Algoriphagus sp. Y33: one gene and its partner. The protein of the gene in region 2 interacts with the protein of the main gene of each other region in a pairwise test. Links are inferred from orthologs where the notes say so. Each region holds a gene or a part of one and is shown on either strand. Other genes may lie near its edges.

Region 1 (5,440 bases), 2.3 Mb from region 2 along the record:
TGGTTATCTTGCCCTGAGCATAAAGACTTCTGACTAAAGGAATATCAAAAGTCGAAGAAGTTTCAATATGAATATCATTTTTCAACGCCTCATTGAGCACAAAACTGAAGTGCGATGACTTGGTGCAATAGCAGTATGTATACTTGCCTTTGTAGTCATGCTGTTCCATCGCATTCTTAAAATACAACTTGGCATTCTGAATACTCTCGGAGATTTTAGGTAAATAAGAAAGCTTAAGTGGAGTTCCATAGGTCTGTATGATCTCCATCATATTCACTCCATTGAAGTGCAGCTCATTGTTTTCTACTTTAAATTCTTTGGTAGGAAAATCAAATGTCTGCTCAATCAGGTCTTTGTAGGTATTCATTAGCAAGAGTAGTTGGTGTTAAAGGCATGCAAAAATTGCTTTTTATCAGGGGAATTCAAACGAAAAAAGGACAAATCCCAAAGGACTGTCCCATTAATAGATAAAGGTAATGATTTCTTAATTTTCTACAGACCCATCAATGCATTCTGAAGCAGAAATTGCTCAGAATTAAAATGTCTTCGGTTACCGATTACCTCTTTCAACACTTTTTTAAATTTCACCTCCTTTTCCAAAAGTGAGACTAATCGGGAGAAGAATAGAGTTACTTCAGGATGACTTGGCGCAGGATAATGAAAATAAACAGACTTGTCTGATGGGGAAAACCCCAAATCCAAACTTTTCGGTTTTCCTCCTTCACTCAATCCTCTAAAAAGTGGATATAGCTCCTCAAAACACTCTTCAAACTTGCACATCCCCTGCATAACGATACCTGATTTTTCGTTGAAAATCTTCATGACCTCCTGCTGATTTACGGAAACTTTAGAAAAGCCAACGGATAAACTAAGTAATTGGTCAAAAGACGAAACCTTGGTCTGTTGTAATGCACTCATTTTTTTGAGTTTTAGAAGTTAAAATACCCTCAAAAATAAGTCAGAATAGCTTAAAATCCTATATTCCCTATAATTTTTATAGGGTTTTTATAAAATACAAACATACACACTTAATATACAACTCTATAACTTCACTTTCAGTAATCTATCCAGTGCCAGATGAAGTTCCGAATTATCCTTTGCAAAGCAAAATCGAAGAATTTTACGGTCACTTCCATCCGAAAAAAACACGGAAATCGGAATACTCGCAACTCCAATTTCCTTGGTTAGCCTCACAGAAAGGCCATAGTCAGATTCGTCCGACAGGTGGGCATAGGATACCATTTGGAAGAAGCTTCCCTGCGCCGGCGTGAATTGAAATGGAGTATTTTTCAGTCCATCGCAGAAAAGATCCCTTTTCTTTTGATAAAAATGCGGAAGTGTCAAATAGCGTCCCGCATCAGACAAGTAATCGGCAAGTGCATATTGTAAAGGTGTAGCTGTGCTAAAAGTCAAAAATTGGTGGATCTTACGGAATTCCTCCGTTAGCTTCGGCGGAGCAATACAATAGCCGATCTTCCAACCCGTCACATGAAAGGTTTTCCCAAAAGAACCACAGATAAACGTTCTTTCTCTCAGCGCCGGGTGGGTCAAAAGAGAATGGTGTACCCGCCCGTCAAAGGTGATGTGCTCATAAACTTCATCACTTACTATCAAAATATTGGTGTCCTGAATCAAGTCAGCCAACGTATCCAGATCTTGCCTAGTCCACACATAGCCGCTCGGATTATGCGGTGTATTGACCATGATCAATCGTGTCTTGTCAGAGATAGCCGATTTCACTCTTTCCCAGTTAACCGAAAAGTCAGGCATCTCCAAGGGTACAAAAACCGGAATTCCTCCACTCAACTCCACCGCAGGTGCATAGGAATCATATGCAGGATCTAAGAGGATCACTTCATCGTCCTGCTTCACCACCGCGGTCACAGCAGCATACAGCGCTTCAGTAGCGCCTGAGACTACAGTCACTTCTGACTCTGAATTCAAGTCAACCCCATAAACCAACTTGGTTTTTTCAGCGATCCGCTCACGTAATAAAGGCACTCCGCCCATAGGGGCGTATTGATTGAAACCTGCTCTCATGTAGTGATTTACCAAATCAAGCAATACCGGATCACATCCGAAGCCCGGAAATCCCTGCGAGAGATTAATTGCCTTGCTATCACTTGCAAGCTTCGACATGACTGTGAAAATTGTAGTCCCTACATGGGGAAGTTTGGATGAACTCGGCATAACTTCAAAACTATTGATTTTGCGATAGTATTTTTCAATGTGAACGAATTGAGTACAGAATTGTCTTTATTTTCCGCAGATTAGCGCAGAAAAACACCGCAGATCTACGCTGATTTTCTTAGTAGAATTTCCAATAAATATGGACTACTGTAACGGTTCGAATCTCCCGACTTGGACAAAATAATTACTGCCTTTCAATTGGTCTCAGCTGAATTTATTATGAAAGTTTTATGAAGCAGTCAGGAGACTGCAATATGATCAGCACAAGCCTGCCCGACCGGTAGGCAGGTCTGAAGACTTTGCGCCAGATGAATTTTAGGCATTTTTGACTACTTTTGCCTCGCTTTAGCCAACCCAATATAACTTTAAAACTCCACCAAAATGCGAGATATTAAACTAGTAGAAGTACGTTCGGAAATAGCTGCCGGCACCCGGGGAGCAAGTATGGGGATTGACGCATTGAAAATTGCAAGTTTGGATAAGAAGTCTGATTTCTTCACCCAGTTTGATCCAATTAATGTTCCTGATGCCAATAATTACCTTTGGAAAGGAAATAATTTTCCCCATGCCAAGTACATAGACGGTGTATATCAGGTGTTGAAAAATGTGTATTCCACCATAGAATCACTGAGGATGGAAAAGAAATTCCCTATCGTCCTGGCAGGGGATCACAGCACCGCCGCAGGAACTATCATGGGAATCAAAGCTGCCGATCCCGAAAAGCGACTGGGGGTGATCTGGATAGATGCCCATGCTGATTTGCACACTCCTTTCACCACTCCTTCCGGAAATATGCATGGAATGCCATTGGCGATGGTTTCCCAATTGGACAACCTGGACTGCCGGGTCAATGAGCCATCCGAGGAGACTTTGGCGATCTGGAAGAAAATCAAAACCATCGGTGGTGACTTCCCAAAAATCATCCCAAGTGATATAGTATTCATCACAGTCAGGGACACGCAAGCTCCGGAGGATCATTTGATGAAAAATTACGGAATAAAAAACTTCAGTACCCAAGAAGTTCGCTCAAAGGGAATAGAACAGATCGCCACTGAAGCCTTAGAAACACTTAAAGACTGCGATCAAATCTATATTTCATTTGATGTGGACAGTCTGGATAGTTCTATTTCTGTAGGTACGGGCACACCTGTTCCTGATGGATTGACAGTCCAAGAAGCGATAGAGTTAAATGTCAAACTCATACGGGACAAACGCGTCTGCTGCTGGGAAATCGTGGAAGTAAACCCCACGCTGGATTCAGAGAATTTGATGGCTGAAAACGCTTTCGAAGTCCTCGAAGCAACAACTAAAAGCCTGGTAGATAATTTCTAACTTAAGCCACAAAGAACACAAAGTGACACAAAGATGGACCTGAAAAAAGAATTGAATGAAGATGAATTATCCAATATCGTTCTGGGTGTTGCAATTGATGTTCATACGCAACTAGGTCCTGGATTGCTTGAGAATGTCTACAAAAAAGTTTTAGCAATAAAACTTCAAAACTTAGGTTTGCAAGTTGAAGTTGAAAAGACAATGCCAATTACGATTGATGGGATTTCAATTGACCTCGGTTATAAAATCGATCTACTTGTTCAAAAATAGTTGGTCATCGAACTGAAGTCTGTTAAAGAAATATCTGACGTCCATTTGGCCCAAGCAATAAATTATTTAAAGCTTGGAGGTTATAAATTAGGTTTAATTATAAACTTTAATGTCTCAAAATTGCGATACGGAATCAAGAGGGTTATAAATACTAAAGGGCCAAGACCTTTTTAATCCTTTGCGAACCTTTGCGCTCTTTGTGGCAAAATTATTATCATGAACATACAAGAATCAATACACAACGGCATTCAGCTTGCCTTTCAGCATATCTTCAATCACGACCTGCCGTTGGAGCAGATCAGTCTCGCTCCTACGCGGAAGGAATTTGAAGGAACCTATACTTTCGTTGTCTTTCCTTACCTGAAAGTATCGAAGGCAACTCCGGAAGCTACCGCCACTTTGATCGGTGAATACCTCAAAGAAAATGTCGCTGAAGTATCGGGGTTCAATGTGGTGAAGGGTTTTCTGAATCTGGAACTGAACAATATGATCTGGGTAGATGTGTTCCAAAAGCTTTTTGCAAATGAAAACATCGGCCAGCTTCCTGCCAACGGTCAGAAAGTGATGGTGGAATATTCTTCCCCAAACACGAACAAACCATTACATCTAGGCCACTTGAGAAATAACTTTTTGGGTTTCTCAGTCGCCAATATTCTAGAAGCAAATGGCTATGAAGTGATCAAAGCCAACCTGGTAAACGACAGGGGAATTCACATCTGTAAGTCCATGGTGGCTTACCGGCATTTTGCCAATGGTGAAACTCCGGAGTCTTCCGGACTGAAAGGAGATCATCTGGCCGGCAAATACTATGTGATTTTTGATCAGGAATACAAAAAGCAGATTGCTGAACTAAAAGAAAAAGGACAGACAGAAGAGGAAGCCAAAAAGAATGCCCCCCTGCTCCTTGAAGCGCAGGATATGCTCCGCAAGTGGGAAGCCAATGACGAAGAAGTGGTCTCACTGTGGAAGCAGATGAATGCTTGGGTGTATGCCGGGTTTGAAAAAACCTACCGACGTATGGGAGTTAGTTTTGACAAGTATTATTATGAGTCGGACACCTATCTGTTAGGCAAGGATATTGTCGCTGAGGGTCTCGATAAGGGAGCCTTTTTCAAGAAGGAAAATAGCTCAGTTTGGGTGGATCTTACTAATGAGGGATTGGACGAAAAGCTTGTTCTTCGTGGGGACGGCACCTCTGTTTACATCACTCAAGATATGGGAACTGCTGATCTGAAGTACGATGATTTCGGAATCAGTAAATCTGTATATGTAGTTGGAAATGAGCAGGATTATCACTTTGATGTCTTATTTAAGATTATGAGAAAATTGGGCAGACCTTATGGTGAAGGACTGTATCATTTGTCCTATGGCATGGTAGATTTACCAACAGGAAAAATGAAATCCCGTGAGGGAACTGTGGTAGATGCTGATGATCTGATGCAGGAGATGGTAGATACTGCAGCTCAACACACCAAGGAGCTTGGCAAAATCGATGGCTTCAATGAAGAGCAGGCAGCCGAACTCTATGAGACCCTTGGAATGGGAGCTTTGAAGTACTTTCTGCTGAAGGTAGATCCAAAAAAACGAATGCTTTTCAATCCTCAAGAATCTATAGAGTTTCAGGGAAACACAGGGCCTTTTATCCAAT
Region 2 (7,731 bases):
GAAGTGACTCCATTCCCACGCCTGACAGCTCAAGAAGGTAATCCCACCCAGAAGTGTCCAGAGCATCCATTTTACCACATCATTTCTATCATTTCTATGTCCTGCTTCTACAGCCAGCACCATAGTCACAGAACTGGCGATCAAGATAAAAGTCATAATACCAACAAATATCAACGGAAAATGGCCTCCGTGAACAAATGGTATAGCATCAAATACCAATTCAGGTATAGGCCAATATTCGTTAGAACCCACAAAATCGGTGGCAGGTCCGGCATAAGATGGATAACTGACACGAATCGCGATGTAGGTAATCAAAAAAGCGGCAAAAGTAAAGATATCCGAAAGAAGGAAAAACCACATCATGAGTTTTCCATAACTGGCTTTTAGAGGTTCGTTACCACCTCCCCAGACGCCTCTTTTCGGGCTTACTCCTATAGCAGTAGAATGCGCAGACATAAGATATTGATTTGTACTTGGTTTATTTTAATGATTCAAAAGCAAAAACATGAAGAGATATAACCACAGAGCAGCAAGAAAATGCCAATAAGTAGTAGCCATCTCAAGTGTATCAAGCGACTTAGAATGTACTTTATAAGTATAGGTCGAAATTAATACAATAATCAGAAATATCACACCGCTGATCAAGTGAACGGCATGCAATCCCGTGAATACATAGAGAAACGATCCCGAAGGATTCCCTACGAAAAACACATTTTCATCCACCAGCGCAACCCAGCTATACCACTGCCCCACAAGGAATGCAACCCCAAATAACACAGCTAGGCTAAGGCCAGCCCGCACACCTACTAAATTATCTTTTTTAGCAGCTGAATAGGCATACTGAAGACAAATACTACTTACAATTACTATCCCTGAAGTGTACCAAAAGATCGCCGGAAGATCATACTCCAACCAATTACCTTCTGATTGCCTCACGATATATGCACTGGTAAGCGCCGCAAAAATCATTACAACAGTCACTAAGAACAACCATAACGCAAACTTCTTAGGATGCATTGAAATCGGCTGATCTACTATATCTACATATTTTAATTCCTTTTCCATCGGTCGTTATGGTAATTTATCCAATAAGTAAGCAATCTGTACGATGGGTAGGTATAAAAATGATCCAAACATAATTCGTAATGCGGATTTGCGAGAACAATCTTTCATCAATGAAAATGTCTGGGCAAGAAATAAAACTCCACATACTGTAGCCACAACACCTGATGTCATTCCGGTAAGTCCAAAATAACTTGGAAGCAAACCCAGAGGCAAAAGGAATAGTGTATAAATCATTATTTGAATTGCAGTGTTTAGGTCTTTGCCGCCACCACTTGGTAATAGTTTGAACCCGGCTGCTTTATAATCTTCATCTCCCACCCAAGCAATAGCCCAAAAGTGGGGAAACTGCCAGATGAATTGAATCCCGAAAATAATCAAGGCTTCATGGCTGATAGAACCCGTAGCAGCCGTCCAACCCAAAAGCGGAGGCAAAGCACCGGGAATAGCACCGACAAATACTGCTATTGGCCCTATTCTTTTCAAAGGAGTATAGACAAATACATAGAGGACCATGCTTAAAATCCCCAACCAAGTGGTCATCGGATTGGTAAAATACCAAAGCAAGCCAACACCAAGAATAGAAACAAGGGAAGTAACCCAAAGTGCTTCCTGAAGTGAAATAAGTTTTAATGGAAGCGGACGATTCTGGGTACGCTTCATCAGCTTATCCAAATCACGCTCTAGGATTTCGTTTGCCGCACAGGAAGCACCACTGATTAAGAATCCGCCAAGAGCAAGTCCAATAAAGCCAGACCAACCAAAACTTACTCCCCGATCGCCAAGAATATAGCCAAATACGGCAGAGAAAGTAACTAAAGCAGAAAGCCTTAATTTTATCAACTCAGCGTAAGCTTTGATCTTGCCAACTACTAAACTACTAATATGGTCAGTTACTTCAACTGTCCTCATGATCAATTTGTATTTAATCGAAACTGAATTTGCTCTCTAATCTCCAGCAGCAAAATGACTTGCACACCGATAGTCAAAGAACCTAATAAGAGATGGATAGGCTGAAGAAATGCAGGAATACCGAAGTATGCCATACCCATTCCTGTCGCTATTTCCAGTATAATCAAAATCATTAAGACCTGAGACCAAAGATTAACTTGAGATTTTCTCAGGGTATACTTAAATGCCCAAAAGAAATACACTACATGAATTCCCAGCAGAGCTATAGAAAAGGATCGGTGTATCAAGAATTCTATACCTATACGACCTATCCACTCATCCCTTAGCATATCTCCAAGTGAAGAGGAAATAATATCAATTTGCTCACGAACTTGTGTTCCTAAAACGATTTGAATTAACATCAAAATAGTACCAATCAGCAAAATCAGTTCTATTCGTCTCGGGACATCAATTTTCAGGCCTTTACCTTTGATCAATCTACCGGATCTGTGATAGACATAGATCAGAAGAGAAACTAATAGTAAAGCCAACATCATATGGAAAGTAATCATCCAGTGCAGCAAATTAGTAGATACTACAATAGACCCAATCCATCCAATGAAAATGACTAGAATAAGATTGAAAACAGATAAGATAGGTATCCATCGATCAGCCTTTCCGAGCGAAAATGATTTCCAAACGGTAAGAACAATCAACAGGCCAATCACTACGCCAGCCAATCGATTGAGGTATTCTATCCAGGTTTTCACTGGATTAAACTCTTCCTCAATAAGAATAGATTTGTCATTCGCTATTTCCTCAGCCTTTTCTGAGAATCCCAGTTTTTCAAGTGTTGCCACGAACCGTTCGTTCTTGGCCAATCTTTTATTTAGATAAATCTCCTGATAATTTGCGGGGAGCTGATCTACACTAGTGGGAGGGATCACCGCACCAAAACATTTCGGCCAATCAGGACAGCCCATTCCAGAACCGGAACTTCTCACTATCCCACCGATAAGAATCAGCAAATAAACAGCTATCACCGTGATTAAACTCACACGGCGAAAGCTATTCAGTGAGTTGTTAGTGGCTTGTTCCATTTGAAACCAAGACTTCCTCTTCTTCCTTCATGATTTCCAGTTCCACTTTCACCAATTCTTGTTCATGTGGAAGATTAGACTCAGGAGTTGCGGAAAGAGGAACTGTCTGAGGAATGAAATCCTCTTCAGCACCCGGTTTAGAGTAATCATAAGGCCACCTGTAAACAGAAGGAATTTCGCCTGGCCAGTTGCCATGTCCTGGTTCAATTGGTGTAGTCCACTCTAGCGTGTTAGATCTCCATGGATTCTGAGTTGCCTTTCTGCCTCTATACATAGAGTAGAAGAAGTTGAACAAGAAGATGAACTGTGCAGAGAAGGTGACAATCGCAGCAACCGATACAAACATGTTCAAATCAGTATACATATTGGCAAAATCAAAGTTTGTCCAAGTATAATATCTTCTAGGGAAGCCGGCGATACCGATGTAGTGCATAGGGAAGAACACCATGTATACCCCTACAAAGGTGATCCAAAAGTGAATATAACCCAACTTGGCATCCATCATTCTTCCAAACATCTTAGGGAACCAATGGTAAACACCGGCAATCATACCAAAGAAAGAAGCAGATCCCATCACCAAGTGAAAATGGGCTACTACAAAGTAAGTATCATGAAGTTGAATATCAATAGCAGAATTCCCTAGGAAAATACCTGTCAATCCACCTGAGATAAAGAAAGATACCAACCCTATGGAGAACAACATCCCGGGAGTAAAAATCAAATTACCTCTCCACAGGGTTGTCAAATAATTAAAGACTTTTACCGCAGATGGTACTGCAATGATCAAGGTCAAGAACATGAATATCGATCCAAGGAATGGATTCATACCTGACACGAACATATGGTGAGCCCAAACAACAAAGGAAAGTACAGTAATACCCAACAATGAGATAATCATTGCTTTGTATCCAAAAATCGGTTTTCTCGAATTGGTAGCTATTACTTCAGAGGTAATCCCCAATGCGGGAAGCAATACAATATACACTTCAGGGTGTCCCAAGAACCAGAATAAATGCTGATAGAGAACTGGGCTACCTCCTGTATTCGGAAGTGCTTCCCCACCGATGTAAATATCAGAAAGGTAAAAGGACGTACCGAAGCTTCTATCAAATACCAATAGTAATGCTGCCGCAAATAATACAGGGAATGACAATAAACCGATTACTGCTGTCAAGAAGAAAGCCCAAATCGTCAAAGGAAGCTTTGAGAAAGACATCCCTTTTGTTCTAAGGTTGATTACCGTGGTGATGTAGTTTATCCCTCCCATAAGAGATGAGGCGATAAAGAAGGTCATCGCTATCAACCACAGGGTCATCCCCAGTCCGGAACCGGGAATTGCCTGCTCCAAAGCCGACAGAGGAGGATACACTACCCAACCACCTGAAGCAGGGCCAGTCTTAAGGAACAGAGATATAAACATGATAACACCGGAAAGGAAAAATAACCAGTAAGATAGCATGTTCATAAAACCCGATGCCATATCTCTTGCACCGATTTGCAATGGAATAAGGAAATTGGAAAAGGTACCACTCAGTCCGGCAGTCAATACAAAGAATACCATGATGGTACCGTGCATGGTAACCAATGCAAGGTAGAATGTAGGATCTAAATGTCCGGTCTCATCGATCCAACCACCTAGAATTGGGCGGAGGAAAGACATATCCATCTCAGGAAAGCCTAATTGCAATCTAAAAAGGATCGAAAGAAAGCCTCCAAGCAGAGCCCAAAACATACCCGTAACCAGATACTGCTTTGCGATCATCTTGTGATCTAGAGAGAAAATATATTTTGTTACAAAATTATCATGGTGCTCATGGTCATGATGATCGTGTGCTGCGTCATGATTTGCGACAGATGCTGTAGACATAATCTATAATTTTGTTTGTTACTTTTCGCTTAATTGAATTTCCGCAAGCTCTTTAGTCTCCGAAGAAAGACCATCCGCTAGGGACGGATTCATCTGAATAAAAGACTTCTGCTCAGCAAACCACTTCTGATACGCCTCAGGCTCTACTACTTCAATAACTCGTCGCATGGAGAAATGTCCATTTCCACAGATTTCTGTACAAGCGATCTCATAATTAAATTCAGGGTTTCCTGTCTCCTCTCTCATTTCAGCTGTAGTCTTAGTAGGTACAAACCAAAAACGGGTAGGCATTCCAGGAACAGCATCCATTTTCAATCTCATGTGCGGAGCAAAAACAGAATGGAGTACATCTCTTGCTCTGATTTTGAAAAGAACAGGCTCTCCTTTAGGGATTACTACAACAGGAGATGAAAAATCATCAAGAGCATTTTTATCAGTGAAATCTATTCCCTGGGCATTAGTAGCGGTGATCAGTCTATAATCATAATCTCCCAATACTTTGTCTTTGCCTGGATATCTAATCTCCCATGCAAATTGGTACCCCATGATTTCCACAGTGTGCGCATTCTCCGGTGCCGGAGCGGTGATATCCGACCAAGCTACCCATCCGGAAATTACCAATCCTGCAAGTACTACGGCAGGAACTATAGTCCAGATAATCTCAAGTTTATTATTATCAGGATAGAAATCTGCCTTTCGCTTTTCACTATACTGATACTTATAAGGGAATATGAATAGTAACACATGAGTAATCAAAAATACTATCCCCGTGATAGCCATTGTCCACCAAAACAAAGAATCGGTAACCACACCGTGCTCAGATGCAATCGGCAATTGATAATTGTCAAACTCTTTGATAGAATACCAAAACATCAATATGCTGGCACCTACCAAGAAAACTATAAACAAAATTGCATTTACCTTATTACTCCCTGAAGCGATCTTTTTATCAGATCCTTTTACCACAGAGACCAACGTTTGGATTCTATATACCATCCATATTATGGAAAATATCAAAAGAACCCCTACTCCAATCAGAAATCCGTACATACCTTAATTATTTCGGCTGTTATTAAATGTGATGATGATAGCTTTCTTCAAGCATAGGATGATTTTTAGGAACTAGGTTCCCTTTTGCCAATCCGGAAAGAACTACAAATGTAAAGGCTGCTCCATATACTAAGAACATCCCAACTTCCATAAATCCAACGCCTCCGTTATGCCCCAAAGTACCGGGCTGAACCATTAGGAAGAAATCCACCCAATGACCGGCAATGATCAAAGCACAAACTAGTTTCAAGAATACTCCATGTCTCTTTGAATCTCTAGTCATCAACAAAAAGAACGGCAAGACGAAATTCATTCCCAGATTCACAAAGATAAACGGACCATAGATATCACTGGACAATCTTTCGATGAAGTATACTGTTTCTTCAGGTATGTTGGCGTAATAAATCAACAAAAACTGGGAGAACCATAAATAAGTCCAGAAGATAGTGAAACCAAATATAAACTTACCCAAGTCATGAACATGATTCTCATTTACCATTTCCAGTAATCCTTGACTCTTTAGGAAAATTGTGATCAGGGTAATGGTGGAAAGACCGGCAACAAACCAGGAAGAGAATACATACCATCCAAATAGCGTGGAGAACCAGTGCGTGTCAATTGACATTACCCAATCCCATGCGGAGATGGAAGATGATACTGCAAAGAAGATCAAGAAAAACGCTGACCAGCTTCTGATTTTATACCAAGAAGAGGTGCCGCCGATAAGGTCTTCATTATAGGTAAAGCTTTGGAATTTCTTGAAAAAGAACACCCAAAATCCAAAGAACAAAACCATCCTCAAGATGTAAAACACAGGGAAAGTTCCTTTAGCCATAGGCCAGTAAAAGAAAGCTCCTTTGCCGTCTATGATACTGTCATATTCCGGAGAAGCAGTATCAAACAAGTAAGCATGTGTCCAATGGAAAAGACTATGATTTGCTACGAAGAATGTAACGATCATTAATACACCGGCAATTGGAAGCCAGTTGCCTAAAGAAAGCATCACACGAATGATCGCTGAAGACCAACCTGCCTGAGCGGCATATTGAATAGCAAAGAAGAATACTCCAATGATTGCAATACCTGTAAAATACACGTTATTGATCCAGAGGTTAGCGTATAGGCGCTGGTACCAATGAAATGCGTGTCCTTCTGCCTCAGCAGCTTCATGATGACCACCACCAAAGATAGCCATTACAATACCAAGAACCAGTAATGCTGCACCGATTCCCAAAACCATAAAAATGGCTTTTTTGGTCGCTGCGGAGAAATCAAATTTTTGATCCAGATTATAGTGTTGTACGTCGTGAGCCATAATTAATTAGCTGGAGTTTCTACTTGTGTAACATCTTGGTCCGCTTCTGCCACTGCTACTGCATTATCAGCATTCTGACCGCCTTGAAGATCCTGCTTCACATAGTGAACAATCTTCCATCTGTTTTCCGGAGTGATTTGAGAAGCATGAGCTCCCATTCTTCCTTTACCTTTAGTGATCACATGGTAAATATGTCCTTCAGAAAGACCGGTATATGCACCGCCTGTAAGGTTGGCCACACCACCGATAATTTCCCCCACTTTACCGTCACCTGTTCCCCCTGATCCGTGGCATGGAGTACAGTAAAGACCGAAAAGTCTCTTACCCTCTTCCAATACTCCATCCGAGAGTTCAATCGGATTTTTCACCGCGGCTCCGGCTTCTTCTACTTCGAAAGCTTTGTATCTGTACGGTAAATAGCCCTGCTTATTTCTAGGAACCGTATT

Evidence for each region. Proteins that work in one complex are often made in the same cells at the same time.
Region 1: the proteins of ID165_RS18145 (region 2) and ID165_RS08960 interact in binary tests that used the Escherichia coli proteins (3 or more experiments, as listed by UniProt). The link is inferred for Algoriphagus sp. Y33 from one-to-one orthologs.

Annotation. Positions count from the first base shown.
Region 1 is NZ_CP061947.1:2,204,886-2,210,325, forward strand. The notes cover bases 117-3,032. They hold ID165_RS08960 (methionine aminotransferase), read right to left. Parts: upstream 2,191-3,032; coding sequence 1,042-2,190; downstream 117-1,041. Other genes in these bases: ID165_RS08950 (arginine decarboxylase), read right to left, coding at 117-367; ID165_RS08955 (hypothetical protein), read right to left, coding at 493-918; ID165_RS08965 (arginase), read left to right, coding at 2,572-3,032. Also shown: more of ID165_RS08950, read right to left, coding at 1-116; more of ID165_RS08965, read left to right, coding at 3,033-3,522; argS (arginine--tRNA ligase), read left to right, coding at 4,009-5,440. UniProt on the Escherichia coli protein: Shows aminotransferase activity with methionine and histidine as substrates, and to a lesser extent also with phenylalanine.
Region 2 is NZ_CP061947.1:4,500,212-4,507,942, forward strand. The notes cover bases 2,479-5,375. They hold ID165_RS18145 (cbb3-type cytochrome c oxidase subunit I), read right to left. Parts: upstream 4,921-5,375; coding sequence 3,037-4,920; downstream 2,479-3,036. Other genes in these bases: ID165_RS18140 (heme A synthase), read right to left, coding at 2,479-3,053; ID165_RS18150 (cytochrome c oxidase subunit II), read right to left, coding at 4,939-5,375. Also shown: ID165_RS18125 (cytochrome c oxidase subunit 3), read right to left, coding at 1-456; ID165_RS18130 (cytochrome c oxidase subunit 3), read right to left, coding at 484-1,065; cyoE (heme o synthase), read right to left, coding at 1,072-1,974; more of ID165_RS18140, read right to left, coding at 1,977-2,478; more of ID165_RS18150, read right to left, coding at 5,376-5,970; ID165_RS18155 (quinol:cytochrome C oxidoreductase), read right to left, coding at 5,993-7,285; ID165_RS18160 (cytochrome c), read right to left, coding at 7,288-7,731. UniProt on the Escherichia coli protein: Cytochrome bo(3) ubiquinol oxidase is the terminal enzyme in the aerobic respiratory chain of E.coli that predominates when cells are grown at high aeration.